Regions from separate parts of the Fretibacterium sp. genome, predicted to be linked through region 3. Evidence: riboswitches for the same ligand, from Rfam matches in the RefSeq annotation. Region 3 holds a riboswitch; each other region holds the start of a gene.
The links. Region 3 has a riboswitch for cobalamin ahead of ACO41U_RS08885 (ABC transporter substrate-binding protein). Riboswitches for the same ligand answer to the same signal wherever they lie in the genome.

Region 1: linked by a shared signal. The riboswitch ahead of ACO41U_RS09545 (methylmalonyl-CoA mutase family protein) and the one ahead of ACO41U_RS08885 (ABC transporter substrate-binding protein) in region 3 are both predicted to bind cobalamin.
Region 2: linked by a shared signal. The riboswitch ahead of ACO41U_RS01345 (ABC transporter substrate-binding protein) and the one ahead of ACO41U_RS08885 (ABC transporter substrate-binding protein) in region 3 are both predicted to bind cobalamin.

Annotation. Positions count from the first base shown of each region.
Region 1 covers NZ_DBHLDX010000085.1:257-6,170, reverse strand. Annotated here, with positions in the region: partial or broken gene ACO41U_RS09555 (methyl-accepting chemotaxis protein) at 1-1,264, opposite strand, end outside; gene trpB (tryptophan synthase subunit beta) at 1,809-2,981, shown strand; cobalamin riboswitch at 3,083-3,245, shown strand; gene ACO41U_RS09545 (methylmalonyl-CoA mutase family protein) at 3,404-5,548, shown strand; partial or broken gene ACO41U_RS09540 (methylmalonyl-CoA mutase family protein) at 5,551-5,914, shown strand, end outside.
Region 2 covers NZ_DBHLDX010000004.1:298-15,350, reverse strand. Annotated here, with positions in the region: gene ACO41U_RS01400 (5-oxoprolinase subunit B family protein) at 1-192, shown strand, start outside; gene ACO41U_RS01395 (5-oxoprolinase subunit C family protein) at 189-1,211, shown strand; gene ACO41U_RS01390 (LamB/YcsF family protein) at 1,216-1,989, shown strand; gene ACO41U_RS01385 (D-2-hydroxyacid dehydrogenase) at 2,034-3,008, shown strand; gene ACO41U_RS01380 (TAXI family TRAP transporter solute-binding subunit) at 3,299-4,312, shown strand; gene ACO41U_RS01375 (TRAP transporter permease) at 4,436-6,448, shown strand; gene ACO41U_RS01370 (magnesium transporter CorA family protein) at 6,568-7,551, opposite strand; gene ACO41U_RS01365 (type II secretion system protein) at 7,616-8,077, opposite strand; gene ACO41U_RS01360 (hypothetical protein) at 8,384-8,983, shown strand; gene ACO41U_RS01355 (ABC transporter ATP-binding protein) at 8,964-9,791, opposite strand; gene ACO41U_RS01350 (FecCD family ABC transporter permease) at 9,788-10,852, opposite strand; gene ACO41U_RS01345 (ABC transporter substrate-binding protein) at 10,877-11,887, opposite strand; cobalamin riboswitch at 12,094-12,284, opposite strand; cobalamin riboswitch at 12,373-12,548, shown strand; gene ACO41U_RS01340 (sirohydrochlorin cobaltochelatase) at 12,719-13,609, shown strand; gene ACO41U_RS01335 (FecCD family ABC transporter permease) at 13,628-14,632, shown strand; partial or broken gene ACO41U_RS01330 (ABC transporter ATP-binding protein) at 14,629-15,053, shown strand, end outside.
Region 3 covers NZ_DBHLDX010000069.1:104-8,897, forward strand. Annotated here, with positions in the region: RNA gene ssrA (transfer-messenger RNA) at 161-514, opposite strand; gene smpB (SsrA-binding protein SmpB) at 591-1,064, opposite strand; cobalamin riboswitch at 1,282-1,532, shown strand; gene ACO41U_RS08885 (ABC transporter substrate-binding protein) at 1,701-3,254, shown strand; gene ACO41U_RS08890 (ABC transporter permease) at 3,279-4,268, shown strand; gene ACO41U_RS08895 (ABC transporter permease) at 4,261-5,115, shown strand; gene ACO41U_RS08900 (ATP-binding cassette domain-containing protein) at 5,128-5,997, shown strand; gene ACO41U_RS08905 (ABC transporter ATP-binding protein) at 5,990-6,619, shown strand; gene ACO41U_RS08910 (ABC transporter substrate-binding protein) at 6,696-7,781, shown strand; gene ACO41U_RS08915 (FecCD family ABC transporter permease) at 7,814-8,785, shown strand; gene ACO41U_RS08920 (ABC transporter ATP-binding protein) at 8,787-8,794, shown strand, end outside.

The DNA of each region.
Region 1 (5,914 bases), on a different contig from region 3:
CCTCGCCGATCGCCGCGTTGATCGACTGAAGGGCAGAGGAGCTCTCGCCCAGCAGGGTGTCCGACTTGCCCATCAGCCCGCCGACGCTCTCCATCGAGGCCAGCAGGTCCCCCGATATCTTCGCGAGCTCCTCGGACTGACGCGAGTTCTCGGCCACGCCGGTCCGGATGCGGGAAACCACCTCGCCGATGGAGCCCGCCGTCCGATTCAGCATCCCCGATATCCTGGAGAACTCATCCTTGCCGGAGTCGTCGAAGTGGGTCGAGAGGTCGCCCGCCTCCAGCTCCTCCATGAGGTCGGTCATCCGGCGCACGGAGCGCGTCATACCCCGAATGATGCAGAAGAAGGAAACTCCGACGATGATCAGCGGCGTGACCGCGACGCCCAGCAGGATCAGGAGCAGGGTCTTGAGGATGCCGGAGATCACGGAATAGGGGAAGAACGCGCCAAGGTAGAGGTCGTACCCCACAGGAGCGTAGAACATCAGGCGCCGCTCACCCTCGTGGGTGTACTCGGTGACCCCGCTCTCGCCCGCCGTCATCCGCCGAACCGTCTGGCGGACGCTTTCCGGAGAGGCCGGGTCCGTCAGGAGGTTGGTCTTCATGACCTGCTCCTTCTTGGGGGAGGCGACGATCAGGCCGTCCTTCCGGATCAGGACCCCGGAGCCCTGGCCGAAGACCTTCAGGGCCGCCGTCTGCGAGCTGATCTGGTCCACGTCCAGGTCCGCGCCGACGACTCCCAGGAGCTTCCCTGCGTCGTCCCGGACGGCGACGGCCATGGTGATCCCAAGGCTGTTGGTCGCTGCAATGATGTAAGGCTCTGAGCAGATGACCTCGCCGTCCCTGGCCGCGACCGCGAGCTTGTACCAGGGGCGAGTCCGGGCGTCGAAGTCGTCGGGGGCCTTCCAGCCGCCTCCGTCCGCAAAACGGCCGTCCGACTCATAACCCCAGAACAGCTCCTTGATGCCGTTCGGCCTGTTCTTGGCCAGAAGGGCGGCGGCGGCCCGAGCCACCTCGTCCTTAGAAACCGCCTCGAAGTTCACGAACGCATACCGCAGCGATTCGGCGGAGGCCGAGAGGACCGCGGAGGATCGGGTCAGGACGCCTCGAAAAATCTGGGCCGATTGGGATACGCTCTCCACTCCGGCCCCCTTCAAAACGGAGGACAGCGTTGAGCCGCCCCAGAGGTAAACGACCCCGATCATCAAGAACAACACCAGGAAAACCGCCGCGACCGTCCCCAACATCTTGCTCCGAATCGTCATCTTTTCGTCTCCCTTGCTAAGCAAAAAACCGAACAAACATCCCATAGTGCCATAGCACAAACGCACAAACCCGGAGGACCGCTCCTGCCGGACGCTCTTCCGGCTCGCCAAAACGCCTGCCCTCCGGGATGGAAAAACAACTTTGTTAATTATAATACGCAACCCCAAAGATCGGCAATACCTCTGAAAAACTCTTGACAATCTGTTGAGGGGATGCTATTTTGTTAATAATCAAAGTTTAACCCCACTTTTGGGGAGTACGCGAGAGCGAGGACGAGAGCTAATGAAACGCGACGGAGAGGCCTCAGCGCAGGTTCGGAACAACGGGATGTGGTGGTGGCAGCCTTAAGCTGCCCTCTGTCCGCGCGCGTTGAAGAAGAAAGCGCTTTAAGGGCCGGAGGGAATCAACCCTCCGGCCCTTTTGTATTGTGAGAGCGTCACAGCCCGGGGCCGACCTTTTGGCCCCGGGCTTTTTTGTATCCCAAAAATTTTATACTTTATTCAGGAGGAGATTGCAATGGCAAACGACGTCGAGAGAAAAGCGATGGTCACGGGGTTCTTTGGGGAGTACGGCGGGCAGTTCATCCCCGAGCCTTTGAAGAAGCGCTTGGACGAATTGGACGAGGCCTTCCGGGACGCGATGGCGGACGAGGCGTTTCAGGAGGAGTACCTGGCGCTCCTCAGGGACTACGTGGGGCGTCCCTCGGCGCTGACGGAGTGCCGCAACATCTCGAAGGACCTGGGCGGGGGGCGGCTCTTCCTGAAGCGGGAGGACCTGAACCACAGCGGCGCGCACAAGATCAACAACTGCATCGGGCAGATCCTTCTAGCCCGGCGCATGGGGGCGAAGCGAATCATCGCTGAGACGGGCGCGGGGATGCACGGCACGGCCTCGGCCATGGCCGCCGCGCTCTTTGGCATGGAATGTACCGTGTACATGGGAGCCCTGGACATGGAGCGCCAGAGCCCTAACGTGGAGCGTATGCGGGCCATGGGGACCCGCGTCGTGGCGGTGACGGAGGGGCAGCAGACCCTCAGGGAGGCGGTGGATAAGGCCCTGTCCGTCTACGTGGAGGAGCCGGACACCTTCTACCTTTTGGGCTCGGCCGTCGGGCCGCACCCGTACCCCTCCATCGTGCGGGAGTTCCAGAGCGTCATCGGGCGTGAGGCGCGGGAGCAGTTCCTGAAGCGCGAGGGGCGCCTGCCGGACTACGCCGTCGCCTGCGTCGGAGGGGGCAGCAACGCCATCGGGCTCTTCTCGGCCTTCCTCGACGACGCGGAGGTCCGGCTGGTGGGGGTGGAGCCGGCCGGCCGGGGGACGGACCGACTGGGAGACCACGCGGCGACGCTGGCCTTCGGGACCCCGAAGGTCTTTCAGGGGTTCAAGAGTTACGTCTTGGCGGACGCAGATGGAGAGGCCGCCCCCGTCTACTCGATCTCCGCGGGGCTCGACTACCCCGGCGTGGGGCCGGAACACGCCTGGCTGAAGGACACGGGGCGGGCCCGTTACGAGAGGGTGACCGACGAGGAGGCCCTCGCCGCGTTCCGGACCCTCTGCCGGCGGGAGGGCATCCTGCCGGCGCTCGAGAGCAGCCACGCGCTGGCCTGGGCGCTGCGCCTCCTGCCCACTCTCGGCAAGGACAAGACGGTCCTGGTCAACCTGTCGGGGCGCGGGGACAAGGACTTTCACTCGATCCCCGAGGCGTACAGGAGCTGATTTTCAGAATATATTCTGCGCGGAGGCAGGCCCCCTGCCTCCGCGCTTTTGCCCTTTCAGGGCGCCCCGAAGTCGCAAACCTACGTTATAATACAAAAGTTAACGAAAATTTTTTCTGCGGTTGCAGGGAATCCGGTGCGAAACCGGAGCGGCCCGGCCACTGTAATCACGACGAGCCCGCAGGTCAGCCACTGCCGCAAGGCGGGAAGGCGCGGGCGAAGGATGAGTGAGAGCCAGGAAACCTGCCGGGAAAGACCTTCCCCTTCCGCGTGGAGGCGGGCGGCTTGTCGTCCTGTCGTGCCAGGGTGCGGCGGGACCCGGATTGCGTTGGGCAGCGGAGCTGCCGGACGGGACGTCTGTCCTGTCCAAAGACCTTGGGGCGGTGCAGGACCGCGCCGTCGCCAGAACGGGAGGAATCGCATATGAGCAATGCAAAAGAACCGGGGGCGGGGGGCCAGACAGCTGCCGCGCACCTTCCCGACGTCGCCTTCGACGAGTTCACCCCTCTGAGCTACGAGGCGTGGAAGGAGGCGGCCACCGCGGCCCTGAAGGGCGCGCCCTTCGACAAGAGGATGTTCACCAAGACCTACGAGGGCATCACCCTGAACCCGATGTACACGGCGGAGGACACGGGGGCCCTGAGGGCCGCGCGCACCTACCCCGGTTCCTACTCCCTGAGGGGCAACGAGGCCTCCGGCAACCTGAAGCGCGCGTGGGAGATCGTGCAGTTCTGCGATGAGGCGTTGCCCCAGGAAGCCCACCGGAACCTGCTCCACGAGCTGGAGCGCGGGGCCACCTCCGTCGCCTTCCGCCTGGACCCTCGGACGGAGGCGGGGCTGGATGCCGACGCGCCGGGGACGGACGGAGCGGGTGTCTCGCTCTCCACGCTGGAAGACGTCGAGGCCCTGCTGAAGGGCCTGCTGGACCGACCCCTGGCGATCTATGCCGGGGCCTCCGCGGCACCCCTGCTTGGCTTCGTGGACGCGCTGGCCAAAAAGGAGGGCGTCGCCCCAAGGACGCTTTCGGGCTGCGTGGGGGCGGACCCCATGGGCTGCCTGCTGGCGACGGGAGGCTTGCCCGCGCCCCTGGAGCAGCTCTGGGACGAGATGGCGGAGACGATCCGCTGGGCCGAGGCCGCCGGCTCCCCGCTGCGCACGGTCCTGGTCCGCGGCAGCGTGCCGCATGACGGCGGTGCGGACGCGGCCCAGGAGGCCGCCTGCGCCATGACGGCCTCCATCGAGACCTTGCGCGCCATGCTGGCGCGGGGCATCTCGGTGGAGCAATTCGCCCGCCGGCTGCGCTTTGAGTTTTCGCAAGGGGCCAACTTCTTCATGGAGATCGCGAAGCTGCGCGCCGCGCGCATCGCGTGGGCTCAGATCGCGGAGAGCTTCGGCGGCGGCGAAGAGGCCCGGAAGTCCCAGATTTTCGCCCGCACCTCCCGCTTCACCCGAACGGTGTACGACCCCTACGTCAACATGCTGCGCGGTGCCACGGAGGCGTTTTCAGCGATCGTGGGCGGCGTGGAGGGGCTGACCGTCGGCTGCTTTGACGAGGCGCTGCGGCCAGGCTCCGAATTCTCGCGCCGCGTGGCCCGCAACGCCCAGATCATGCTTCAGAAGGAGTTCAACCTGCGGGAGCCCATTGACCCCGCGGGAGGTTCCTGGTATCTGGAGGCCCTGACGGACGAGCTGAGCCGCAGGGTCTGGGCCAAGCTTCAGGAGATCGAGGGCCGGGGCGGCTTCCTGGAGAGCGTCAAGGCGGGCGTGCTGCAGGAGGACGTGGCCGGGACCCTCGCGAGCCGCTGGAAGAACCTGGCGAAGCGCTCCGACCGCGCCGTCGGCACGAACATGTACCCCAACATGAGCGAGCCCCTGCCGGAGTTCGGGTCGCCGGACTGGGAGGGGCTAAGGGAGGAGCGTCTGCGGGCGCTGAAGGGCGCCCGGGGGGCGCGGGACGACGCCGGGGTGAAGAAGGCCCTCGAGGGGCTGTCGGGCGACGGCCTGATCGGGAAGGTCGCCGCAGCGGCCGAGGCCGGCGCCACGCTGGGCGAGGTACGGGCCGCGCTGGCGGGCGGGAGGGGCGACGTCGCGGCGGAGCCCGTACGACCCCACCGCTGGACGGAGCAGTTCGAGGAGCTGAGGGCCAGGACGGAGGCCTACAGGGCGCGGACGGGTGATAACTTCCGCGTCTTTCTGGCCAACATGGGGCCCATCCCCCAGCACAAGGCACGGGCGGACTTCATCTCGAGCTTCATGGAGGTGGCCGCCTTCGAGATGCTCCGCAACGACGGCTTCGAGACGCCGGAGGCGTGCGCGGAGGCCGCCGCCGCGAGCGGTGCGGAGATCGCGGTGATCTGCTCCACGGACGCCACGTACCCTGAGGTGGTGCCGCCGCTGGCGCGGGCGATCAAGGAGCGGGCGCCGAAGATGGGCGTCTACCTGGCCGGAGAGCCGGCCCCGGAGTTCAAGGACGCCTACGTCGAGGCCGGCGTGGAAGGCTTCATCAGCGTCCGCTCGAACTGTCTTGAGACTTTGTCCGGATTTCAGAAGATGAAGGGGATGTTCTAAAGATGTCCGTATCGTATAAAAACCCGGATTTTACGCAAATTTCGCTGAACTGCCCCACTTCCGGCCCGGACTTTGACGAGGCGGTCTGGAGCCGCAACTTCAAGGCGGAGACGGGGTCTGAACCCGAGGCGATGACGACCCGCACGATGGAGCAGATCGACGTCCCCCCCCTCTACACGGAGGCGAAGGGCGGGCACTTCGCCCATTTGGCCTTCGACAAGCCGGGGCTGCCGCCCTTCCTGCGGGGACCCTACCCCACGATGTACGTCACGCGCCCCTGGACGGTGCGCCAGTACGCCGGCTTCTCCACTGCCGAGGAGAGCAACGCCTTCTACCGGCGCAACCTGGCCGCGGGCCAGAAGGGCC
Region 2 (15,053 bases), on a different contig from region 3:
TGCGGCTGGAACATCATCGGGACAACGCCGGTTCTCGCCTGTGACTATCGCAGGGAAAATCCTTTTCTGCTGAAGGCTGGACAATGGATCCGCCATATCCCGATCGGTCGCGACGAGTACTTCGACATCAAACGCCGAGTTGAGCTCTCCGAGTACGTCTGCAGGACATACGAGAAGGAGGGGACCCCGTGATCATCGAGAATGGAGGAATTTTGACCACGGTCCAGGATGGCGGGCGGTTCGGGTACGAAGCGTTCGGCGTTTCGCCGTCAGGTCCGATGGACAGACGATCGTTTGAGATCGCCAACGTCCTGGTCGGCAACGATCAAAACGAGGCCTGTCTTGAGGCAACCGTGATCGGGCCCTCGATCTCATTCACCGAGAACGCGGTCGTGGCCATTGCCGGGGCCGATATGCGCCCGCTCCTGAACGGCACTCCGGTTCTCAATTACCGCGCCTTCGCCGTGCGCCCCGGCGATACGTTGAGGTTGGGCGCCGCTGGGGTCGGATGTCGCGCTTATCTGGCGTTTGCGGGCGGATTGGACGTCCCCCTCCTGATGAACAGCAGGAGCACGATGGTCGGCAAGGGCTTTGGCGGGTACAGGGGCCGCAGGCTGAGACAGGGGGACGAGGTCGGCCTGCGGCAGGACATCGCCTGCTTGCCCGACCTGTCCGGCCGGGTCGCCGATCCGGAACCGATCCCAACCGGAGAGCGCGCGTTGAGGGTGATCCTGGGGCCGCAGGACGACCGGTTCACCGAAGAGGGGATCGTAACGTTCCTGAGCTCGCGCTACACGATTGGAGCGGACTTCGACAGGCAGGGCTACCGACTCGAGGGGCCGAAGATTCGACACGTTACCGACGGCAACATCATCTCGGACGGCATCGTGTTCGGATCCGTCCAGGTGCCGACCTCCGGGGACCCGATCGTCATGATGGCCGAACACCAGACCGTCGGAGGCTACGCGAAGATAGCGACCGTCATCACCGTGGACCTGCCGGTCCTCGGACAGTGCAAGGCGGGCGACGTGGTTCGCTTTGTGAAAACGGGCGTCGAGGAGGCGGAGCGCCTGGCCGAGGCGAGCCGCCGTGAGCTGGATGCGTTGGCTGCGAGGATTGAAAAGGGCTCCAGGCGTCCGGCGCGGCGTTCTTTCAAGGTCACCGTGGACGGCAGGGCGTACATCGTCACCATCGAAAGAAAGGAGGACTGAAGCGATGTTTCGGATAGACCTGAACAGCGACATGGGTGAAAGCTTCGGAGCGTACACCATCGGCGGCGACGAGGAGGTGATAAAATTTGTCACCTCGGCGAACGTCGCCTGTGGCTTCCACGCCGGCGACCCGATGGTGATGGACCGTACGGTAAAAATGGCAAGGGAGTGCGGCGTTGCGGTCGGCGCGCACCCCGGCTATCCCGACCTCCAGGGCTTTGGACGCAGAAAGATGGCGCTCTCCCCCCTTGAGATAAAGAACGATATGAAATATCAGATCGGCGCTTTGAAGGCGTTTGTGGAGGCCGAAGGGATGAGGCTCCAGCACGTCGCCCCACATGGTGCACTCGGCAATCTCTGCCAGTACGACCGCGACGCTTCGCGGGCGATCTGCGAGGCCGTGCGCGAGGTGGACGATTCGCTGATCGTCTACTACTGCGCCGGCGCGGTCCTTGGCGAGGAGGCGGAGAGCGCGGGGCTCGACGCAAAGGCCGAGATCTTTGCGGACAGGGCTTACCAGGATGACTTGAGCCTCGTCCCGCGCAAGACGCCGGGCGCGATGATCACCGACGAGGACGTCGCGATCGCGAGGTGCATCCGCATGGTCAAGGAGGGAAGGGTGACGGCGTTGAGCGGCCGCGAGCTCGAGATCAAGGGCGACACGCTGTGCGTGCACGGCGACGGTCCGAAGGCTCTCGATTTCGTCAGAAAAATCCGCAAAGCCTTTGAGCGCGAGGGGATAGCGGTCTGCAATTTCCAAGGCCGAGCAGCAATATAAGATAATATTAAGAGATAATGAAAAAGAACGGAGGTTCCGATTCCATGTCCCCTGAAATCGTCGTCCTCGACGGATACACGGAAAACCCCGGCGACCTGAGCTGGGGAGAGTTGGAGAAGCTTGGCGCGCTGAAGGTCTATGACCGCACGAGCCTGACCGATGAAGACGAGGCCATTGCGCGCATCGGCGGAGCGGAGATCGTGCTGACCAACAAGACGCCGATAACGAAGAAGGTCATCGACGCCTGTCCGAACGTTAAGTTCATTGCCATGCTCGCAACCGGCTACAACGTCGTCGATTCGGCTTACGCGAAGGAGCGCGGCATCCCACTGTCGAACGTCCCCGCCTATGGGACGGCCTCGGTCAGCCAGTTCTCGATAGCGCTGTTGCTTGAGCTCTGCCACAGGATCGGGCTCCACGACAAGACGGTCCACGAGGGCCGGTGGGAGCGCTGCGCCGACTTCTGCTACTGGGAGACCCCGCAGATCGAGCTCGACGGCAAGACGATCGGGATCATCGGCTTTGGCAGGATCGGCCAGCGGGAGGGCGCGATCGCGAGGGCGCTGGGCATGAAGGTCCTCGCTTACGACCTCTACCCAAACGACTCAGGCAGGAGGATAGCGGAGTACGTCGAGCTGGACGCACTCCTCGCCCAGTCCGACGCAATCTCGCTGCACTGCAACCTGACGTCCGAAAACGTCGGCCTCATCTGCAGAAATACGATCGCAAAGATGAAGGACGGCGTGCTGATCGTCAACAACGCGCGCGGCCAGCTCGTCAACGAACAGGACCTTGCCGACGCGCTGAACAGCGGCAAGGTGGGCGGCGCGGCCCTGGACGTCGTGTCGAGCGAGCCCATACGCGGCGACAACCCCCTGTTGTCAGCGAAGAACTGCGTGATAACGCCCCACATCTCATGGGCCTCCATCGAGAGCAGGCGGCGCATCATGGAGTGTACGGTCTCGAACGTCAAGGCCTATTTGGAGGGCAGGCCGGTGAACGTCGTCAACGGGCTGTGACGTATCCTTTAAAATACTGACAGGACGGGATATTGCAGCGCGGGGACGCCTGCTTCGGCGGGTGCCCCCGCGTTCTGTCGCCTTTGAGCGGGTCATCGGAGCAGCCCGCAGGTCCGGCGTGTGCCCACACTGTGATAAAATAGAAACGCTTTATCCTGATGCTGTCGATTCCATCCGTTGGTGCCGTTCGGGCCAGCCTTCCCCGCGGGCGAAAGTCCCCGCAGGAGGAGGGAGGGCCGCTTCGGCAAAGGCGCGCGCGTCGCCGCGCGAGAGAGAGGGGAGATCGCACGATGAAAAGGTCTTTTCGTTTCGCTTTCCTGATCCTGGCCACCCTGGCCCTTGCCGTGGGGCCGGCGGCCGGTGCCGATAAGGCCGGCTGGCCCGACCAACTGCGCTTCATGGCCGGACCTCCTGGGGGCAACTGGTTTGCGCTGGGCACGGCCCTGGCGGACATGTGGACGGGCGCGGGCCTGCCCCAGACCACCAGCAGCTCGGGCGGTGGCGTCGCCAACATCGTGAACGCGAACAACGCCAAGGGGGACTTGGGCTTCTCCGTGACCTCCATGGTCGGGGCGGCCACCCAGGAGGGGGGCGTGGACTTCACCAGGGGCCAGAAGATGGAAAACGCCGTCATCATGGCGAACCTCTATACCCAGTACACCTACTTCATCATGCGCCGGGACTTCGCCGAGAAGAACGGCGTCAAGTCCCTTGGGGACGTGATCGACAAGAAGCTCAAGATGCGCTTCGCCACGCTGAAGCCCGGCACGTCGTCGGAGTTCATCGTCAAAGCCCTGTTCGACAAGGGGTATGGATTTGACTACAAGAAGACCTTCGAGGAGTGGGGTGGCACGGTGGAGTACGCCTCCTACGAGGGCGGCGCGGACCTCCTGGCGGACAACCACCTGGACTGCTTCGCGTTTTCCGTGGGCAAGATCGCCTCGATCGTCATGAACATCGAGAGCAAGCTGGACGTCGTGCTGCTGCCCGTGGGGCAGGAGGCGTTGGACAAACTGTCCGCCGCCTACGGCACGGAGACCTTCACCATCGACCCCGGCATCTACAAGGCCGTTCCGGAGGGGGCTGAGCCCGTCAAGACCGTTGGAGACTACACCTGCATCGTCATCCGCAGGGACCTTCCGGACTCCCTGGTGTCCGAGCTCAACCGTGCCCTGTGGGAGCACAAGGACTCCCTCGTCGCGGCCGTGAAGGACATGGAGGAGCTGGACCCGGCAGCGGCCGTTCCGGCGCGGGTGCCGTCGCACCCTGGTTCCGAGGCCTTCTGGAAGACCGTGACAAAATAGCGCGGCCTGCGTCCGAGTCGGGGCCGAAGGGGAGAGGGGGAGAGCGCTCGTTCTTCCCCTCTCCCGAAATTTTCTGCGGGGCCGCCCTGTCGGGGGCGTCGCCCGCCGAACGGGGATGATACCTTGAGAAAGTTAAGCGGAAGGACGAGGACGTTCGTCTACCTCTACGTGCTGCTGATGGGGCTGTTCCACCTCTACACGGCGGCGGCGGGGAACTTCGAGGCCTACCTTCAGCGCAGCATCCACCTGGCCTGGGTGTTGCCGCTGGCCTTCGTGCTCTACCCCATGACGAAGCGCTCGCCGATGGACCGCGTGCCGCTCTGGGACTGGGCCCTCGCGGCCCTGGCCGCTGCGCCGGGGCTCTACTCCATGATCAACTACACCGCCATCACGGAGCGCATCCAGCAGATCGACCCGCTAACGACGACGCAGCTCGTGCTGGGGTCGCTGCTCGTCGTCCTGCTCCTGGAGGGCACGCGGCGCATCGTGGGGCTGCCCCTGTCGCTCATCGCGGGGCTGTTCGCCGTCTACATGCTCTACGGTTACAAGCTGCCGGGCTTGATGCGTGGCTTCCAGTTCTCCTACTCGGAGGTTGTCGAGGGACTGTTTCTGACGGACGAGGGCATCTTCTCCATGCCGCTGGGCGTCTCCGCCACCTTCGTCATGATCTTCCTGATCTTCGGTGCCTTCCTTGAGAAGAGCGGCGCGGGGGACTGGTTCATGAGCGTGGCGCAGGCCTTCACCGGCGCCACGCCGGGGGGACCGGCGCAGATCGCCGTCGTGAGCTCCTGCCTCTTTGGCTCCATCAGCGGCTCGGCCGTGGCCAACGTCTACGGCACGGGGACCTTCACCATTCCGCTGATGATGAAGATCGGCTACGCTCCCTACTTCGCCGGAGCGGTGGAGGCCGTGGCCAGTTCGGGCGGGCAGATCATGCCGCCCATCATGGGGGCGGGCGCGTTCCTGATGGCGTCCTTCCTCGGCGTGCCGTACCGCGACGTCATGATCGCGGCCCTCTTTCCGGCCCTGCTCTACTACGGCGCGCTCTTCGTCATGGTGCGCCTGCGCGCGCTGAAGAGGGGCCTCAAGGGGCTTTCCCCCGACGAGCTGCCCTCAAAGCGCGAGGTCTTGAAACGCTTTTACATGATCGCGCCCCTGGTGGGCCTCGTGGCGTTCCTCCTGGCCGGCTACACCCCTATGAGGGCGGCCCTGATCGGCATCGGGCTGGCCTGGTTCGTGGCGTTCTTCAACTTCAGGCCGGACAGCACGCCTTCGGAGAAGCGCTCCGCCTGCGTCGCGGCGGCGATCTCCGCGGCCCTCGCGGCGCTCCTGGCCCTGCGGCCCGAGCTCGTCGCGAAGGTCAACGCCAACCTGCTCTTCGTCCTGATCGGCGCCTTCCTCCTCGTGGCCTCCAGGTTCAACCCCGGCATGAACGTGCGCGACGTCATCGACGCGGTGGAGAGGGGCGCGCGGGGCATCCCGTTGGTGTGCGTGGCCTGCGCCTCGGCGGGCATCGTGCTGGGGGCCGTGTCCCTGACGGGGATCGGCGGCAAGCTGGTGGGCTTCATCATCTCTCTTGCGGGGGACACGCCCTTCCTGGCGCTGGTGCTCGTGATGCTCATCGCCACCTTTCTGGGCATGGGCCTGCCCACCACGGGCGCCTACATCCTGGCGGCGGCCCTGGGCGCGCCCATCCTGGTGAAGCTGGGCTTCCTGCCCATCGCCGCGCACATGTTCGTCTTCTATTACGCCATCATCTCCAACATCACGCCCCCCGTCGCCCTGGCAGCCTACGCGGCCAGCTCCATCGCCGGCGCAGACCCGAACAGGACCGGCTTTCACGCCATGCAGCTCGGCTTTATGGCCTACGTCGTGCCCTTTGCCTTCTGCTACGATCCGGGGCTCCTCATGCGGGGCGGTCCGGCTGCCGTCGGCTGGGGGCTCCTGAGCGGCGTCTCCGCCGTCGTTGCCTTCGCCAGCATGTGGATGGGGTACATGAACGGACCGCTGAACCTCCCGACGCGCCTCGTCCTGTGCGTCGCGGGAGTGCTGGTCCTCTCCGTGTGGCCCGCCGTCACGGCGGTCGGGCTGGCCCTGCTGGCCGCCGTCTGGATCTTCACCCGAAGGGCGCGCTGAAGGCCGGTCCACGACTTTTTTGAAGCTCAGGGACGAATTGGGGCGCAGGGAGCCAAGCGGCTCCTCTGCGCCCCAATTCGTCCCGCGTCCCGTCCTCCCCATCCGGACAGGGCCGTGCCTCATAGCATCCTTCGCCTCCAGAGCCACAGGGTCGCCACGACGCTGAGGAACAGGGCGATCAGGGAGACCCAGAAGAAGCCGTTGGGGTTGTCCATCAGCGGCAGCCGCACGTTCATCCCCCAGAAGCTGGAGACGGCAGCGGGGATGGCCAGGATAATCGTCACGGAGGCCAGAAACTTCATGACGATGTTCAGGTTGTTGGAGATGATGGAGGCGAAGGCGTCCATCGTGTCGCCCAGCACGTCGCTGTACACGCGCACCATGTCGTAGGCCTGATCGTACTCCACGATCACGTCTTCCAGCAGGTCCTCGTCCTCCTCCCGCATCTTCACCAGTTCCTGATACTGCGGGTTCTTCAGCACGCGCAGCAGCTTGTCGATGGCCACGCGGTTGCTGCGGATGGACCCCGTGAAGTACGTCAGTCCCTTCTCCAGGTCCATCAGACGGAACAGCTCCTCGTTCTGCAGGGACTGGCGCATGGCCTGCTCGATGCTGTTGGACATGCGGTTGATCTCGTTCAGGTACTGAAGGTAGGCGCCCGCCGTCCTGTAGAGGATCTGCAGCAGGAACCGCGTGTGTTTCCAGGTGCAGAAGCCCCTGACCCCGCCGGAGGCTCCCGGCAGGATCACGTTCTCCTCGAGGCAGACGGTGATGAAGGCGGACTCCGTGATGACGATGCCCAGAGGCAGCGTGTCGAAGCTGAAGCTCTTCGGGTGCTTCGGGATGTTGAGGACCATCAGCAGCGAGGTGTCGCACCCGCTGTCCTCGTCCGCCTCCTCCACGTCGATGCGGCTCGACTCCTCGGCGTCCATGGCCGCCGTGAGGAAGTCGAGAGGCACCGAGGCGATACGCGCCACGTCCTCCAGCTCCTGGCGTGTGGGTGCCACCAGGTTGATCCAGCTTCCGTGGCGCAGCGTGTCGAGGCTGAGGTCCTCGTGTCCGGGGTTCTTCTGGTTGGTGTTCGTCCTCAGGACCGAGATCATTTGGCTCCCCCCTTGTTTTTAGATGCGCGCCCGACGGGGCGCCCCGATCGGGGCTGGCGTGCCCTCACTTCGCGGCCGGGGGGTGGGCGGAGGTCCGAATCTGCCCCTGCCCCGACAGGATCAGGAAGTGGCGTCTCCCCTCCGCGTCGCGGACCAGGACGGTCAGGGCGGAGCTGAAGGTCCCCCATTGGGGGGCGTAGTGGGCGTTCCCCGTCGCGCCGCCGGCCCCAACCCGCTGAAGGGTGCAGCCGCTGCGCGCGGAGAGCTGCTCCACGCCCATCGGTTTTCCCCAGCGCACCTGAAGGCGCTGCGCGCGCTCGTCGACCCTCAGGTCGAAGGGCCGGCCCGCAAGGTCCGCCCTGGCGACGACGCTGTAGAGCCACCGCATGGCGCGGTCCGCCTCTTTTGCCGCCGTCGGCCTTCCCCAGATCGCTCCCACCGAGAGCACGGAGCCCCCCAGGGCGGCCAGGATCGCGAGGACGATCAGGACCTCCGCCAGCGAGAACGCGCGGCGGACAGCCTTCATCCGCCGCGTGGCGCACAGCACACGGCGGAAGGCTGGACCGCCCCCGAAGCACCCTCCCGACTCGTCGTCCCTAAGGACACTGCCCCCGCCATGCCTCCACGCTCCTCCCTCGTCCGTCCGCGGCGAACGCTCGTATTATAGTATAGCGCGCAGTGAAGGTGAAGGGTCGGGGAGGGCGGCAGGCGTCGCACGTCCGGCAGGGGACTGAAGAAGCGAAAAGGCCGGAACGTGGGGGACAAAAGGACGAAAAAAGAGATACAATAAAAAAATGCTGCAAAAAATTCGTGAGGGCGCCAGAGGTGGACGATGAAGAACGAGCTGGACTACATTCAAATCGAGGATGGGCTGGGGGGAAATCAGGACTGGTTTCCGGAGTGGGACATGTACCACGGCGGGTGCGCCGCGGTGACGGCGTGCGACCTGTGCATCTACCTGGCGCTCCGCGAGGACGCCGCGAGCCTCTACCCCTATGACCTGCGCCACCTCAATCGGGAGGACTTCATCCGCTTCGCCAGGGACATGAAGCCCTACCTGTCGCCGCGTTCCCACGGGATCGACTTCCTTGAAATCTATATCGAGGGGCTGTCGCAGTACTGGCGCGACGCCGGCGGCAGCGGCCGGCGCCTGGAGGGGTTGTCCGGCACGGTGCCCTTTGAGGAGGCGCGCGGAGTGGTTCGGGAGCAACTGGGGAGCGGCCTTCCCGTCCCCTACCTGATGCTGCGCCACCAGGACGACGGGCTGGAGGATTTTGAGTGGCACTGGTTCAACCTGGCCGGATACGAGGAGGTAGGGGACGACCTGATGGTGGAGGCCGTCACCTACGGCAAGCCGCACTGGCTGAGCCTGCGGCGGATGTGGAACTCGGGCGAGGACCGGCGCGGCGGCGTCATCCGCGTGTCCCGGTGAAGGGGAGGGTGGGGGCCCGATCCTCCGCTCCCTGCGGCTTGAGGGCGCGGAGGAACAGCACGTGGGGCGCGCCGCCCGGCGCGGTCGTGACCTCCGCCTCCACGCGGTACACGCGGCGGATCAGCTCCGGCGTCAGGACGTCCCGCGGCCTTCCGCCGGCGACGACGCGCCCGTCGTGCATGATGTACAGCCGGTCGCAGTGCTGCGCGGCCAGGTTCAGGTCGTGCATCACGACGAGGCAGCTGACGCCGGCGCTGCGGATCAGGTCCAGGATCTCCAGCTGATAGTAGACGTCCAGATGGTTCGTCGGCTCGTCCAGGAGCAGAAGGCCGGCGTCCTGGGCGATGGCCCGCGCGATGAGCGCGCGCTGCTTCTCGCCGCCCGACAGCGACGCAAACGTCCGGTCGGCGCAGGGGGACATCCCGACGTAATCGAGCGCCCGCTCGACGAGCTCCTCGTCCCGTGCGTCGGCGCCGCTGAAGGGGCCCTTGTGGGGATAACGCCCCATGGCCACGATCTCGCGGACGGTGAACTCGAACTGCGTCGGCATCTCCTGCGGCACGGCGGCGGCGTGCCGCGCGGCCTCCTTCACCGGCATCCGCCACAGGTCGCGGCCGTCCAGGAGGACGGTGCCGCCCTGGGGCCGGTTGGCGCGGTAGATGCAGCGCAGCAGGCTGGACTTCCCACTGCCGTTCGGGCCGATGACGCCCACGAACTCGCCCTCCTCCACCGTGAGCGAAACGCCCTGGACGATGGGGCGACCCTCCGCGCCCCACCGGAGGGCCTCGACCTCGAGCTTTGCGCTCATGGCCGGCCCTGCCGCCCGCTCCGCCTGAGGAGCCAGATGAAGAACGGCGCGCCGACGAAGCCCGTCACGACGCCGAGGGGGAGCTCACGGGGCGCCAGGACCGCGCGGGAGAAGGCGTCCGCCAGGATGAGGAAGATGGCGCCGACCAGCGCCCCCAGGGGCAGGATGCGCCGGTGGTCCGCGCCGACGGTCATGCGCATGGCGTGCGGCACCACGAGCCCGACGAAGCCGATGGAGCCGCTGACGGCGACCAGCGTTCCCGTCAGGAGCGACGTGAGCGCGAACAGGAAGCGCCTGAAGCGCCGGACGTCTACGCCCAGCGCCGCCGCGCTCTCGTCCCCCAGCATCAGCGCGTTGAGGGAGCGCCCCTGAAGGACGAGGAGGACGAGGCAGGCCGAGGTGACCGCGAGGGGGATGGGAAGCCGGTCCCACCGCGCGCCGCCCAGGCCCCCCAGCATCCAGAACATCGCGCTCTCCGCCCCGCTCCGCTGGTTGAAGTAGACCATGAAGTTCGTGAGGGCCGTGAAGGCGTAGCTGACGGCGAGCCCCGACAGGATCATGCGCATGGGCGTGAGCCCTTCCCCCTGCGCCGCGATGATAAGGACGAGGCCGAAGGCCAGGAGGGAGCCGAGAAAGGCCAGGATGAAGACGGTGGAGAGGCCGGTGTAGCTGCTGCCCAAGACCTTCCCCAGGAGCAGGATGGCCGCCACCGCGCCTGCGCAGCCGCCGGAGGAGATGCCGAGCAGGTAGGGGTCCGCCAGGGAGTTGCGCACCAGCGACTGAATGGCCGCGCCGGCCATCATCAGCCCGGCCCCGACGATGGCCCCCAGGATCACGCGGGGGAGCCGGAGCTGCCAGACGATGCTGACCTCGTTCTGCGGCCAGTCCTGGGCCATGGCCTGCCAGTCGGGGAAGACCTGATGCAGGACGATACCCCAGACCCTTCCGAAGGGGATGGGCACCGGGCCGATGGAAACGCCGAAGGTCATCGTCAGGAGCAGGAGGGCGAGGAGGACGAGCGCCGGAGCGCCCGTCCGCCTGAAGGGGGAGAGAGGGCTCATGAGGGGTCCGCAGGCTGGGTGCGGCTAGAACCGGTCGGGGTAGAGCGCCCGGGCGATAGCCTCGAGGCCGTCGACGGCCCGGGGGCCCGGATACGTTTCCTCAACCCGCATGACGATGACGCGGTCGTCCTGGATCGCCTTCACGCCCTGAAGGACGGGGTCCTCCATCAGGAGCTTCTTCCGCTCCGCGCCGTTGGCGTTTCCGCACTCCAGGAGCAGGATGACGTCCGGATTGCGCCCCACGACGTCCTCCCAGGTGACCTTGACGTAGCTGTCGTCGATGTCGTCAAAGACGTTGCGGGCCTTCGCCATCTTCATCAGGGCGCTTGGCATGGCCTGGCCGCCCACCGTGCGCGGGGGCTGGTCCGGCGCGTTCCACGTCTGATAGATGAAGACGCCGATCGGCTTCGCTGTGTCCACGTCCGCCAGCTTGGCCTCAACGGCTGCGGCGCGCTCCTTCATGGCGGCGATGCGCTGCTCCGCGCGGTCTTGCACGTCGAAGATGACGCCCAGGTTCCTCAGGTCCGTGTAGGTGTCCTCAAGGCTCACCGGGGGCTTTTTCATGACGCGGATCAGGGACTCCGTGATGTTGTAGCACTTGACGCCGTGCTTCTCCAGCTCGTCCGGCGTGATGGCCCCGGCCGACGTGTCACCCGGAACGCTCGTCCCGTACTGGTAGCCGGACAGGAAGAGGTCCGGCTTCTGCCCCAGCAGCACCTCAAGCGTGATGTAGCCCGGTGCGGCGACGGGGATCTTCTTGAGCCTCTCCTGGTGGTCCGGCGCGACCTGGCCGCCGTACTCCGGGAAGCCCGCGTAGCCGGCGAGCTTGTCGTCCAGGTCGAGGGCGAACATCAGCTCGATGATGTTGCCGTCGCCGTTGGTCACGACCCGCTCCGGCGCCTTCTCGAACGTCACCTGCCGATCCCCGTTGTCGATCGTGACGGGGTATGCCGTCCGCGCGGCCTCCGCCGGGGACAAGGCCAGCAGGAGCGCGGCCGCAGCGCAGAGCGCAAAGACAAAGAATCTCTTTCTCATCAAAATTTCCTCCTTGATTCGCTGACAGTGATGCAAACGACAAAACGCAGACGCCGCGGACCCTCTCTCCGCTGCCACCTCCCTTCTCCAAAAACAAGCGCGAAGCGCACGATAAAAATAAAAACCCCGCCCTCCACGGACGGGGTTCCTCGGCGCGCACACGCAAAGATTTGGAAAAGAGCCGCCGCTCCCCTGTCCCGGGAGTTCCTGCTGCGGCGCGTGGGGCAGGTCTCCTGGCTTGCGATTCCTCCTCGAGGACGCCTTCCCGCCCCGGCGTCCTGCCGGAACAGTGGCGTGATGTCCTCTCGTCCTCGCTTACAGTAGTGGAAGCTGCGGGGGACTCGCACCCCCTTCCCTCTTGGAGCGCTTGCGCGCTGCCGCACGGCCTTGACCTGAACTGTGCCGTCATCTTAACACGAGGGGAGGAAAAATAAAAGCCGCGCCAGTGGCCCCCGCAGGGATTTGACAGCGGAGGGGCGATGTGCTTAAATAGCCTTAAATAAGGCGTCGCAGGGCCAGGAAGCGGGTGCAAACCCCGCGCGGCCCCGCCACTGTGACCCGGACGAGTCCGCAGGTAAGGCCCACTGAAGAAAACCCTTTGGGAAGGGCGCGGACGAGGAGGAAGGGAAGTCAGGATATTGACCCTGCACGAGGACCGATGGGCATTTGCGTGGGCAACCCTCCGGTGCTGCTGCAGGACGCAGACTGCGAACCGCATACGGCGAAGGAGGCCCGGCGCGATGCCGTGCCTCCTTTTTTCACGCCTTTTCGCCAGGCTGCGCTCTACCCTGCGAGGGCAGGGGTATCCTTATCACGATGGAGGTATGTGTCATGAACAAGTTTGTCTGCGTAATGCTGGTCGCTGCGGCGCTGCTTTCGGCTTCCCCGGCGTGGTCCGGCCACGACGACGCGAAGCCCGACAAGGTGGGAATCCTGGTGTCGTCCTTCGGCACGTCCATGCCGGAGGCCCGTCCCGCCATCGACAACCTGGTGGAGGCGGCGAAGAAGGCCTTCCCCGACGCGGAGGTCCGCCTCGCCTTCACGTCAAACATCATCCGCCGCAAGATTGCCCGCGAGCGCAACGAGGTCGTGCCGACGCCGGTGCAGGCGCTTGCCGCGATGAACGACGAGGGCTTCACCCACGTGTACGTCATGCCGACGCACATCATCCCCGGCGAGGAGTACGACGAGATGCAGAACGTCGTGGACGCCTTTGCGTCCCTGAAGGGCAAGTACGGCTTCAAGAAGATCGCCCTTGGAGCCCCCTGCCTCAATGGCGTGGAGGACTGCGACAAGATGGCCAAGCTCCTGATGACCCGCTTTGAGAAGCAGCTGAAGGACAAGGGGACGGCCATCGTCCTCATGGGGCACGGCACGCCGGAGCACATTGCCCACGCCATGTACAGCCAGCTGCAGTTCTCCCTCGACAAGGTCGCCTACGGTCGCTTCTTCCTCGGCACCGTGGAGGCCGAGCCCAAGGTGGAGGACGTCATCCGCGCCCTCAAGCGCCACAAGGACGTCCGCAAGCTGGTGATCTCCCCGCTGATGATCGTCGCGGGCGACCACGCCAACAACGACCTGGCCGGCGCGGACGACGAGGAGTCTTGGCTGAACGTGCTGAAGAAGGCGGGCTACAAGGACATCACGCCCTACCTGGTTGGGCTGGGACAGGACGAGAACATCGCGAAGAGCTTCGTTGAGCGCATCCGTGAGATGATGTAGCGCGGGCGCGTTTCCTCGATGACTGAGATCGCGGCCTGCCGCAGGGCGCAGAGCCGCAGGGCCTGGGCCGTCGGCGGGGCGCTTCTCCTCGCTCTTGCCTGCACGGTCGTGTGGCGCGTCACGCTGGGGGAGTGGGATATCCCGCTTCCCCGCGTGCTGTATCTGCTGTCCCCGCGCCTGCCGGAGGCGGAGGCCTCCCTGCCGGAGGCGCTCGTGATCCGCTCCGTGCGGCTTCCCCGCCTGTTTGCGGCACTGGGGACGGGCGGATTGCTCAGCGTTTCCGGCGCGCTCCTGCAGGGCATCCTCGCGAACCCCCTGGCGGAGCCCTACACGCTGGGCATCGCCGCCGGAGCGGCCTTCGGCGGGGCGCTGGGGCTCCTGTTGGGCACCGCAGCGGTGATCCCCGCGGCCTTCGCGGGGGCCGTGGGGGCCCTGTGCCTCGTGGGGCTCATCGCCTGGCGGGCGGGCGGAGGACAGCTGGTGCTGGCGGGCATCGTCGCCAACGCGGTGTTGTCCGCGGGCGTGACGTTCGTCAAGGCGGTGGCGGACGACAAGCTGGGCGCGATCGTCCTGTGGATGATGGGGAGCTTTTCGGGGGCCGGAGCCTCCGGCGGCGCGGCCGTGTGGGGCGCGACGGTCTTGGTGCTGGCGTCGGGGCTCTTCTGTGCCCCCATGCTGGACGCCATGTCCCTGGGCTCCGGCCGGGGCGCGATGCTGGGCGTCAACGAGGGGCGCCTCCGGTGTCTTCTGCTCCTGGCGGCCTCCCTGGGCGCTGCGGCCTCGGTGAGCTTCTTCGGCATCATCGGCTTCGTGGGGCTCGTGGTGCCGCACCTGCTGCGGCTGGCCGTCGGCCCGGCGCACCGGCCGCTGATCCTGCTCTCCTTCCTGGCCGGAGGCTGCCTGCTGGCGGCCGCGGACGGCGTGGCTCAGGCCCTTGGAGAGCTGCCCGTTGGCGTGCTCACTGCGCTGATCGGCGGGCCCTTCTTCTGCTGGCTCCTGATCCGGCGGGGGCGGCGGTCATGAGCGCCGCCTGCTTTCGCCTCGCGGACCTGACCGCCGGCTACGGGGACCGGCAGGTCCTGCGGGGCCTGACCGCGGACCTGTCCTCGGGGCGGTTCACCGCGCTGATCGGCCCCAACGGCAGCGGCAAGAGCACGCTCCTGCGCACGATGGCCGGCCTCCTGCCCTACGGCGGCGGGTTGACGCTCCTGGGGCGCGAGGTGCGGGGCGTTTCCCGGCGGCAGTTCGGGCGGCTGGTGGGCGTCGTGCCGCAGCACTTTCGCCCGCTCTACCCCTTCTCCGTCTGGGAGGTCATCGGGATGGGGCGGCTGCCCCACCGCGGTTTCCCCGCCCGGCCCCTGAACGCGGAGGACGAGGCGCTCATCGAGGCCGCGGCGGAGCGCGTGGGAGTGCGCTCCCTCCTGTCGCGCAACGTGACGTCGCT
Region 3 (8,794 bases):
TTTTTCGGGTCTTTGCGTTTTCCATGTGGGCCACGTTCATCTTTCCCAGCTCCTCTCGCTCTCCGCTCTTCTGTTACCAAAAGGGCCTTTCCTTCTGTTGGGAAAGGCCCTTCTTTAAAATTAACCTCGACATGCCAAGCATTGAGCCGAGGATTCCTTCTGGTGGAGGCGGGGGGAATTGAACCCCCGTCCGACGTGGGCCAGCGTGACAGCGCTACAGGCTTAGTTTTCTTTTAATTGTCGTCAAAGGTGAGGCAGAAAACGGCCTTCCTTCTTCCAAGACCTCTGGTCTTTTTCACCCCAGCAAGATCCGACTGTGAGCGAAGCATCTGTCTAAAATGACGTCTCCGGCGAGCCAACAGACGAGCTCATCCTTCGACGTGGCAGGCCTAAGCCGCCAATGCGTAATCGTTATCGACGTTTATTCGTCTGCCCGAATGTTTAACGAGGATTACGGACATAACTCGACCTGCTCTGTCAGGCACTCCACGCGCCGTCGAAACCTGTCGCCCCCAATAAAACCGGCTTTATCATAAACTTCCCGACAACACGAACGGCGAGCCGCCAGCATGACGGGAAGAGCCGTCCTCTCAATCGTACCGCCCGTTGCGCCTCACCGCACGCGCCATGTCCCGCTTCGCGTCCCGGTCCGCAATGGCGTCCCGCTTGTCGTGTGCCGTCCTGCCTCGCGCCAGGGCCAGTTCCACCTTGGCTCGCCGCCCCTCCTTAATATAGACGGAGAGAGGGACCAGCGTCAAGCCCTTCTCGCGGACCCTGCCCTTCAACCGCAACAGTTCGTGGCGGTGGAGGAGCAGCTTACGCCGTCGCTCCGGCTCGTGATTGTAATACGTCCCCTTCTCGTAGGGGGAGATGTGCATCCCCACCAGCCAGAGCTCTCCCGCTTCCAGGGAGGCGTAGGAATCCTTGAGGTTCAGGTTCCCGGCGCGGACGCTCTTGATCTCCGTCCCCGTCAGGACGATCCCGCACTCGAAAGCGTCAACGATAAAATAATCATGCCTTGCCTTACGGTTCTGGGCCACCGTCTTATTCGCCTTCTCCGGCATCTCATCCTCCTCCCCAATTTCATTTAGCTCTTTATTCTATCACACAATCTTGCATTGACAAGAGGCTTTTCTTTGTAACCCCGCTGTCCGTTCCCGCTTCAGGCCAAACGCCCCAAAAACGGGAGGACATGCCCCCTGAGCCACGACGGGCAACTGGCGGCCTTGTTGATTTTTTGAGGACGTTCCATTAGAATGACATATTGTATCAAAAGGCTGTTTGTATATGGAAATGTGTCATCGTCCTCCCTGTCCGACGCGCGATACGGTGGGGACGGTGTAGATGGAATGGGGTGAGAGTCCCCGCGCGGCCGGCACTGTAAGCGTGAGCCCATGCTGAAGCGTCTCTTCGGGACGCCATGACGAACGTCAGTCACTGCGGCATCAGGCCGTGGGAAGGCAGGCATCGGGCGCTGGGGGTTCTCCCCCTGGATCGCAAGTCAGGAGACTTACGCATTTCCTCCGGAGGACGTTGGCCCCCTGCCCGGGGCGGACGTCTTGGCGCGTAAAAACGGACGCGCCGACCTTCTCGCTTGCAGAAGCGCAGAGGGCCGGCGCGTTTTTTCTGCGGCGCACCCAAGGTGCGGGCTTGCTGCCCGCAAGAGTTTTTCACTATTTTGGGGATTTTGGGAGGCAACGATGAAGAGAACGGTTTTTGCGGCGCTTTCCCTGGCGATGGTGCTCCTCTGCGGCACGGCCATGGCGAAGGACGAGATCGTCGTGTCGGGCGGCGACAACGCGGTGGCAGGGAAGTTCGACCCCGTCCGCGGGTATGGCGTCTGGGCGGTCGACATCTTTCATTGCCACTTGCTGAAGGCCGGCAGGGACAACCTGCTGGAGAAGGACCTGGCGACGGACGAGAAGGTCAGCGAAGACGGGCTGAAGTACACGTATGAAATTCGCGAGGATGCGAAGTTCGCCGACGGCCACCCCCTGACGGCGGAGGACGTCGTCTTCACGTTTGAGAGCACGAAAGCCGCCGCGTCGGCCGCGGACCTCTCGATGATGGAGAGCGTTCGGGCGATCGATAGCCGCACGGTGGAGTTCACGCTCTCCCGTCCGTGGTCGTTCTTTCCATACATCCTGAGTTACGTCGGCATCGTGCCGAAACACGCTTACAAGGAAGGGTACGGCGACATGCCGCTGGGCTCCGGCGCGTGGCGCATCGTGGACTTCCAGGTCGGGCAGCAGATGATCCTGGAGCCCAATCCGCACTATTACGGCAGGAAGTCCCCCTTCAAACGAGTGACGATCCTTAAGGTGGACGACGACGCCGCGCTGGCGGCAGCGAAGTCGGGACAACTGGACTTCGTCTTCATCCCGGCGGAGTTCGCGGCCGCAAAACAGGAGGTTCCGGGCATGAAGCTCCTGACGTTCGACACCTTCACCTCGCTGGCGATCAACCTGCCCGTCATCCCCGAAGGGGTCGGCTCAGGGGATGAGAGGGTGGGCAACAACGTGACCTGCGACCCGGCCATCCGCCGCGCGCTGAACGTCGGCATCAGCCGCCAGCTTCTGGTGGATCAGGCGCTGAGCGGGATGGGGAAGCCGTCCTTCACCATTGGCGGCGGCTGGCTGCCCTGGGCCTCGAAGCGGACGTTCGAGGACGGACGCCTGGAGGAGGCAAAGAAGATGCTTGAGGAGGCCGGCTGGGTGGATTCCGACGGCGACGGCATCAGGGAGAAGGACGGCCTGAAGGCGGAGTTCACGGTCAGGGGCCGCAGCAACGACATGCCCCGCTACAACGTGGTCGTCGCCGTGGCGGAGAGCGCCAAAGCGCTCGGCATCCGCATCGTCCCCCAATCCGCGCCCTGGGTTGAAGCGCGCCACGCCCGCGCCACGCCGACGTGCTGGGCGATCGGCTACCCCAGCCCTTCGGACTTCTACCTGTATTACCACTCTTCGCAGATCAACAAAGGCGCCATCGGCAATCCGCCCTCGTACTCCAATCCGGAGGTCGATGCGTTGATCGACAGCGCGCTGCGCGCCACGAACCGGGATGAGAGCGACAGGCTGTGGCAGCAGGCCGAGGAACTGGCGGACGCAGACGTGCCGTTCCTGTACGTTGCCTGCCCCCAGGACAGCTACCTCGTCCGCGACGGGCTGACGATACCGCCGCTTGGAAGGGTCAAGCCCAGGAACCAGGGCCGGGCGGGGCTGGAGAACCTGAACGAGTGGAGCTGGAGCGAATGATTCCAGGGGGAAGGAGAGGGGTTCGTGAGTAAGGGATTCGCACGGTACGTCGCGGGGTCTCTCGGGCGGCTGCTGCTCCTGCTCGTGTCCTGTTCCGCGCTCAGCTTTTTTCTAGTCACGGCGTCGCCCATGAAGGCAGTCGATGCCTTCCTCGGCGAGGTCAACGTTTCCGAGGAGCAGCGGGCCCATATCGAGGAGCAGTGGGACCTGAATCGACCGCCCCTGGAGCGCTACATCAAGTGGGCGGCGGCGGCCCTGCGGGGCGACCTCGGACAGTCCATAACGCATCACAAGCCGGTGTCGCAGGTGCTGGCGGAGCGCTTCAAGGCCTCGCTGCTTCTGATGGGCACGGCCTGGGCGCTGTCCGGCGTCCTGGGCCTGATCCTGGGGATCGTCGCCGGCGCGTGGCGGGGCGGTTGGCCGGACAGGGTGATCAAGACCTTCAGCCTGCTTCTGGCCTCGACCCCGGCGTTTTGGCTCGGACTCTTGATCCTGATCGTGTTCGCCGTGCAGCTGCAGTGGTTCCCCCTGGGGCTCTCCATCCCCATCGGGCGCGTGGCTGCGGAAACGACGTGGGCCGAACGGCTGCACCACCTCGCCCTCCCTGCGTTGACGCTGTCGATCACCGGCGTGGCAAACATCGCGCTGCACACCCGGCAGAAGCTGATCGACGTGCTGGACAGCGAATACGTCCTCTTCGCCCGCGCCCGCGGCGAGGCGCTGTGGCAGATCATCCGGCGCCACGGCCTGCGCAACATCGCCCTGCCGGCGGTCACGCTGCAGTTCGCCTCGGTCAGCGAGATATTCGGCGGCTCCGTGTTGGCGGAGAAGGTGTTCTCCTACCCCGGCCTGGGCAGCACCGCCGTCGAGGCCGGACTGCACGCGGACGCGCCGCTCCTGATGGGCATCGCCCTCTTCAGCGTGCTCTTCGTCTTCGCGGGGAACCTGGCCGCGAACGTCCTCTACGGGTTGATCGACCCGCACATTCGGGAGGGGGAGAAAGCCCATGGCTGAAGCAGCCGTCAAGGCGGTGCGCGGCCCGTGGCTGAATCGCCGCCGCAGGACGCTCTGTGCGATTGGGCTGGGGGCTATCCTCCTCGCGGGGATCTTCGTCTGGGGATCGCTCCTTGGCCCCGGCGACTATGGCCCCAACTACTCGGCGCGGTACGTCGCCCCCTGTGCCGACCATCCCTTCGGGACCGACAGCCTGGGGCGCGACATGTTCTTTCGCGTCGTCGCGGGCCTGTCGCTCAGCATCCGCATCGGCCTGATGGCTGCGGTCATCAGCTCGGTCATCGCGCTGGTCCTGGGGAGCCTGTCCGCCGTCTTCGGCGGCTGGGCGGACTCCGTCGTCAGCTACTGCGTTGACCTGTGCATGGGCGTGCCACACCTGATCCTGCTCATCCTCATCTCCATCGCCGCCGGAGGAGGCGCCGCGGGCGTCATCACGGGCGTCGCCGTCACGCACTGGCCGAACCTGACGCGCCTCATCCGCGCGGAAATCCTCCAGATCCGCTCCGCGCAGTACGTGCAGGTCGCGCGGAAGATGGGAAAGGGTCCGCTCCACATCGCTCTGCGGCACATCGTCCCTCACGTATTTCCACAGTACGCCGTCGGCCTGATCCTGCTGTTTCCGCACGCGATCCTTCACGAGGCCGGCATCACGTTTCTGGGCTACGGCCTGCCGCTCGACACGCCGGCCATGGGCGTCATCCTCGCGGAGTCCATGCGACACCTGGCGGCCGGCATGTGGTGGCTGGCGTTCTTCCCCGGCCTGGCGCTGCTCCTCGTCGTACAGCTTTTCGACGTCGTAGGCGACAGCCTGCGGGTGTTCGTCGACCCGCACGCTGCGAGGGAGTAGGGGGGACTGGAGATGGGCGAATTGAAAGACAGCCTCCTGAGAGTGTGCCACCTGGCCGTGAGCTTCGAGAGCTACGACACGCACCTTGAGAGGGTGGACTACTGCGCCATCACCGACCTGAGCGTGTCGTTGGAGCGTGGAGAGATCCTGGCCGTCGTTGGGTCGAGCGGCTCCGGCAAGAGCCTGCTGGCTCACGCGGTGCTGGGGATCCTGCCCGACAACGCGCGCGTTCGCGGCGAGATGTTCTACCGCGGCGCGGTCATGACGGACGGGATGAAGTCCCGCCTGCGCGGGCGGGAGATCGCGTTCATCCCACAGTCCGTTGCCTACCTCGATCCGCTGATGCGCGTGGGAGACCAGGTGTGCGGCACGGCGGGGGAAAGCGCTCGGGAGAGGCAACGGGCGGCCTTTCGTCACTTCAACCTGAAGCGCGAGACGGCGGATTCCTATCCCTTTCAGCTTTCGGGCGGAATGGCCCGGCGCGTCCTCCTGTCCACGGCGTTCGTCGCCGACCCGGAGCTTCTGATTGCGGACGAGCCGACACCTGGACTGGACCTGGAGCTGGCCATCGAGGCGCTGAAGGACTTTCGCGTCATGGCGGACCAGGGGAAGGGCATCCTCCTCATCACGCACGACATCGATTTGGCGCTTGGCGTGGCGGATAAGGTCGCGATTTTCCACGAGGGCCGCGTCGTGGAAACCGCCGCGGCGGCGGCCTTCAGCGGGGACGGCGCCGGCTTGAAGCACCCTTACAGCCGCGCCCTGTTTCGGTCTCTGCCCCAGAACGGGTTCTCCCTGGAGCGCTGCCCCGCGTGCGGGGCAAGCGAAGCGACGTGGGACGTGGACGAGGAAACGATGAGGTGCAGGTGCAGCGATGCTTGAGGTCAAGAACGTCGGGTTTCGTTACGGGGGCGGACCGTGGGTCCTGAAGGACGTGAGCCTTAAGGTCGCCGATGGGGAGCGCATCGCCATCCTTGGCCCCAGCGGCTACGGCAAGAGCACGTTGGCAAAGCTCATGGCCGGGTACGAACGCCCCGCGGAGGGCACGGTGCTGTGGAACAGTGCCCCGCTGCCCAGGCGCGGCTACTGCCCCGTTCAGTTGATCTACCAGCACCCGGAGCGGGCGCTCAACCCGCGTTGGAAGATGCGGCAGTCCCTGTTCGAGGCCGGAGCGCTGGACGAAGGCGTCCTGCGCGAGATGGGCATCCGGCCCCTGTGGTACGATCGCTGGCCCATCGAGCTGTCGGGCGGCGAGCTGCAGCGCTTCTGCGTGGCGCGCGTCATGCGGAGCGAAACGCGCGTCTTGATCGCCGACGAGATGACGACGATGCTGGACGCCTTGAGCCAGGCGCACATTTGGCGCTTCGTGCTGCATTACGCGGAGCGGCATGGCATGGCCGTGGTGGCGATAACGCACAACCGCGCTCTGGCGGAGCGCGTCGCGGACCGCATCATCCACATTCCAGAGCTGAATCACGTGCAGGTGGACCGCAGCAGCCTGTGACGTTGCCTGCGCCCCCGGTGCGCGAGGCGCAGAACGGATCGGGGAGGTATATTTTATTTTTAAGGAGGGCAACAGGTTGAGGTCTTTCAAGAGAGGTTTTTTGGCGTTTTTGTGCTGTGTGCTGTGCGCGCAAGGCGCGCTGGGCGCCGAGTTCGTCAAGTTTGTGGACGACAGCGGGCAGGAGGTGACGGTGCCGCGCTCGCCGGAACGTGTTCTCATCACGTCCATCATGCCTTTGACGAGCGTGTACTGCCTCTATCGCGGCGGCATTACAGGATTGATCGGCATCTCAGACGGCACGAAGGTGGCGGCACGGTACTCCTACCTTGCAAAGATGTTTCCGAAAATCCTCGATATTCCTTCCGACTTCATGAAGGGCGGCGAGGTGAACGTCGAGGAAGTTCTGAAGTTGAAGCCGGACGTCGTGTTCTACAACGCTGCGCGTCCGGAGGAGGGGGAAGCCTATCGCCGCATCGGGCTTCCTGCCGTGTGTTTCCGCACAGAAAAGTATCATGGCGACCCGCTGGGGACGATTGCCGACTGGCTGGGCTATCTTGAAAGGATCTTTGGCGCAGGCGAGGGAACGGCGGGCGTCGCGGACTATGGCGCGAAGACGCTTGAAATGGTGCGGGAGCGCCTCGCTGCGGCGGGCGACCTCAAGCGCCCCAAGGCGGTTATCTTTGCCGGCTACAGCGGAAACCAGCTCGTGGCGTCGGGCTCGAACCACTATTCCGAGTTCTATCTGCGCGAGTGCGGGGCGGTGAACGTAGCGGCGGAGATTGACGGCCAAAAGGGCGTCAACCTCGAACAGGTCTACGAGTGGGACCCGGAGGTCATACTGATCAACAATTTCTGCCCCTATGTGCCTGAGGATTTCTACGAGAACAAGATCGCCGGCTACGACTGGGGTCTGGTAAGCGCTGTGAAAAACAAGCGCGTCTACAAGTTTCCTCTGGGCATCTATCGCTGGTATCCGCCGTCCGGCGACACCCCGCTCTGCATCCTGTGGGTTGCCCAGCAACTGCATCCGGAGCTGTTCAGCGACGTCGATATCGCGAAGGAACTTAGGGATTACTATCAAAAATTCTACCACTACGAGCCAACGGACGAGGACATCGCCAAGATACTGCACCCCGGACGCGAGGCCGCCATCTTCAACTGATGGCTCTATCTTCAAGGAGGGCAGGCGCGCTTTTGCTGCTTGCCCTTCCCCTCTTGACGGCACTCCTTTGCCTCGGCGTGGGGCGGTACTCCATCAGCCTGTGGGAAACGCTCCACGTCCTCTTCTCGCCGCTGACGGGAGAAAAAGTCGACGCCATGCAGTTTGCCGTAGTGTTCAAAATTCGCCTGCCCCGCATCCTGCAAGGCGCTTTATGCGGTGCGGCGCTGGCCGTGTCCGGCGCAGCCTTTCAGAGCTTGTTCAACAATCCGCTGGCGGTGCCAGACACGCTTGGCGTGGCCAGCGCCGCCTCCTGCGGGGCCGTGATCGCTCTGATGCTTCGCTGGAACCTGCTGGCCGTGCAGGCAACGGCTTTGGTCTTCGGCTTGATCGCCGTGCTCCTGACATGGGCGGCGGCAAGGATTCGGAGACAGAGCACGATCGTGATGATCGTGCTGGCCGGCATCGTCATCTCCGCGCTGTTCGACGGATTGCTCTCGCTCCTGAAATACGTCGCCGACCCCGAGGAAGCGCTGCCGACCATTACCTATTGGCTGATGGGCAGCCTGTCGGCCTCCAACTACTACACGCTGGCGCTTGGAACGCCGATGATCGGCGCCGGGCTTTTGACTATATTTCTGCTGCGCTGGCGACTCAACATCCTCTCCCTCGGCGAGGACGAAGCGCGTTCCATGGGCATTCACCTGAGAGCCATGCGCTTCACGGTCATCTTTGCGGCAGCGGCGATGACGGCTTCCTGCGTTTCGATGTGCGGCAAGATTGGATGGATCGGCCTCCTGATCCCGCACCTTGCGCGCATGGTCGGCGGCGGCAGCAATCAACGCATCATCCCCCTCAGCCTGTCGTTCGGCGCAGCGTTTACGCTCTGTGTTGACACGGTGGCGCGGAGCGTTACCGCCGCGGAGATACCGGTTTCGATCCTTACGGCCATCGTGGGCGCCCCCGTGTTCATCATGCTGTTGCGCTCCACGCAGGAGGGGGCATGAAATGATCTT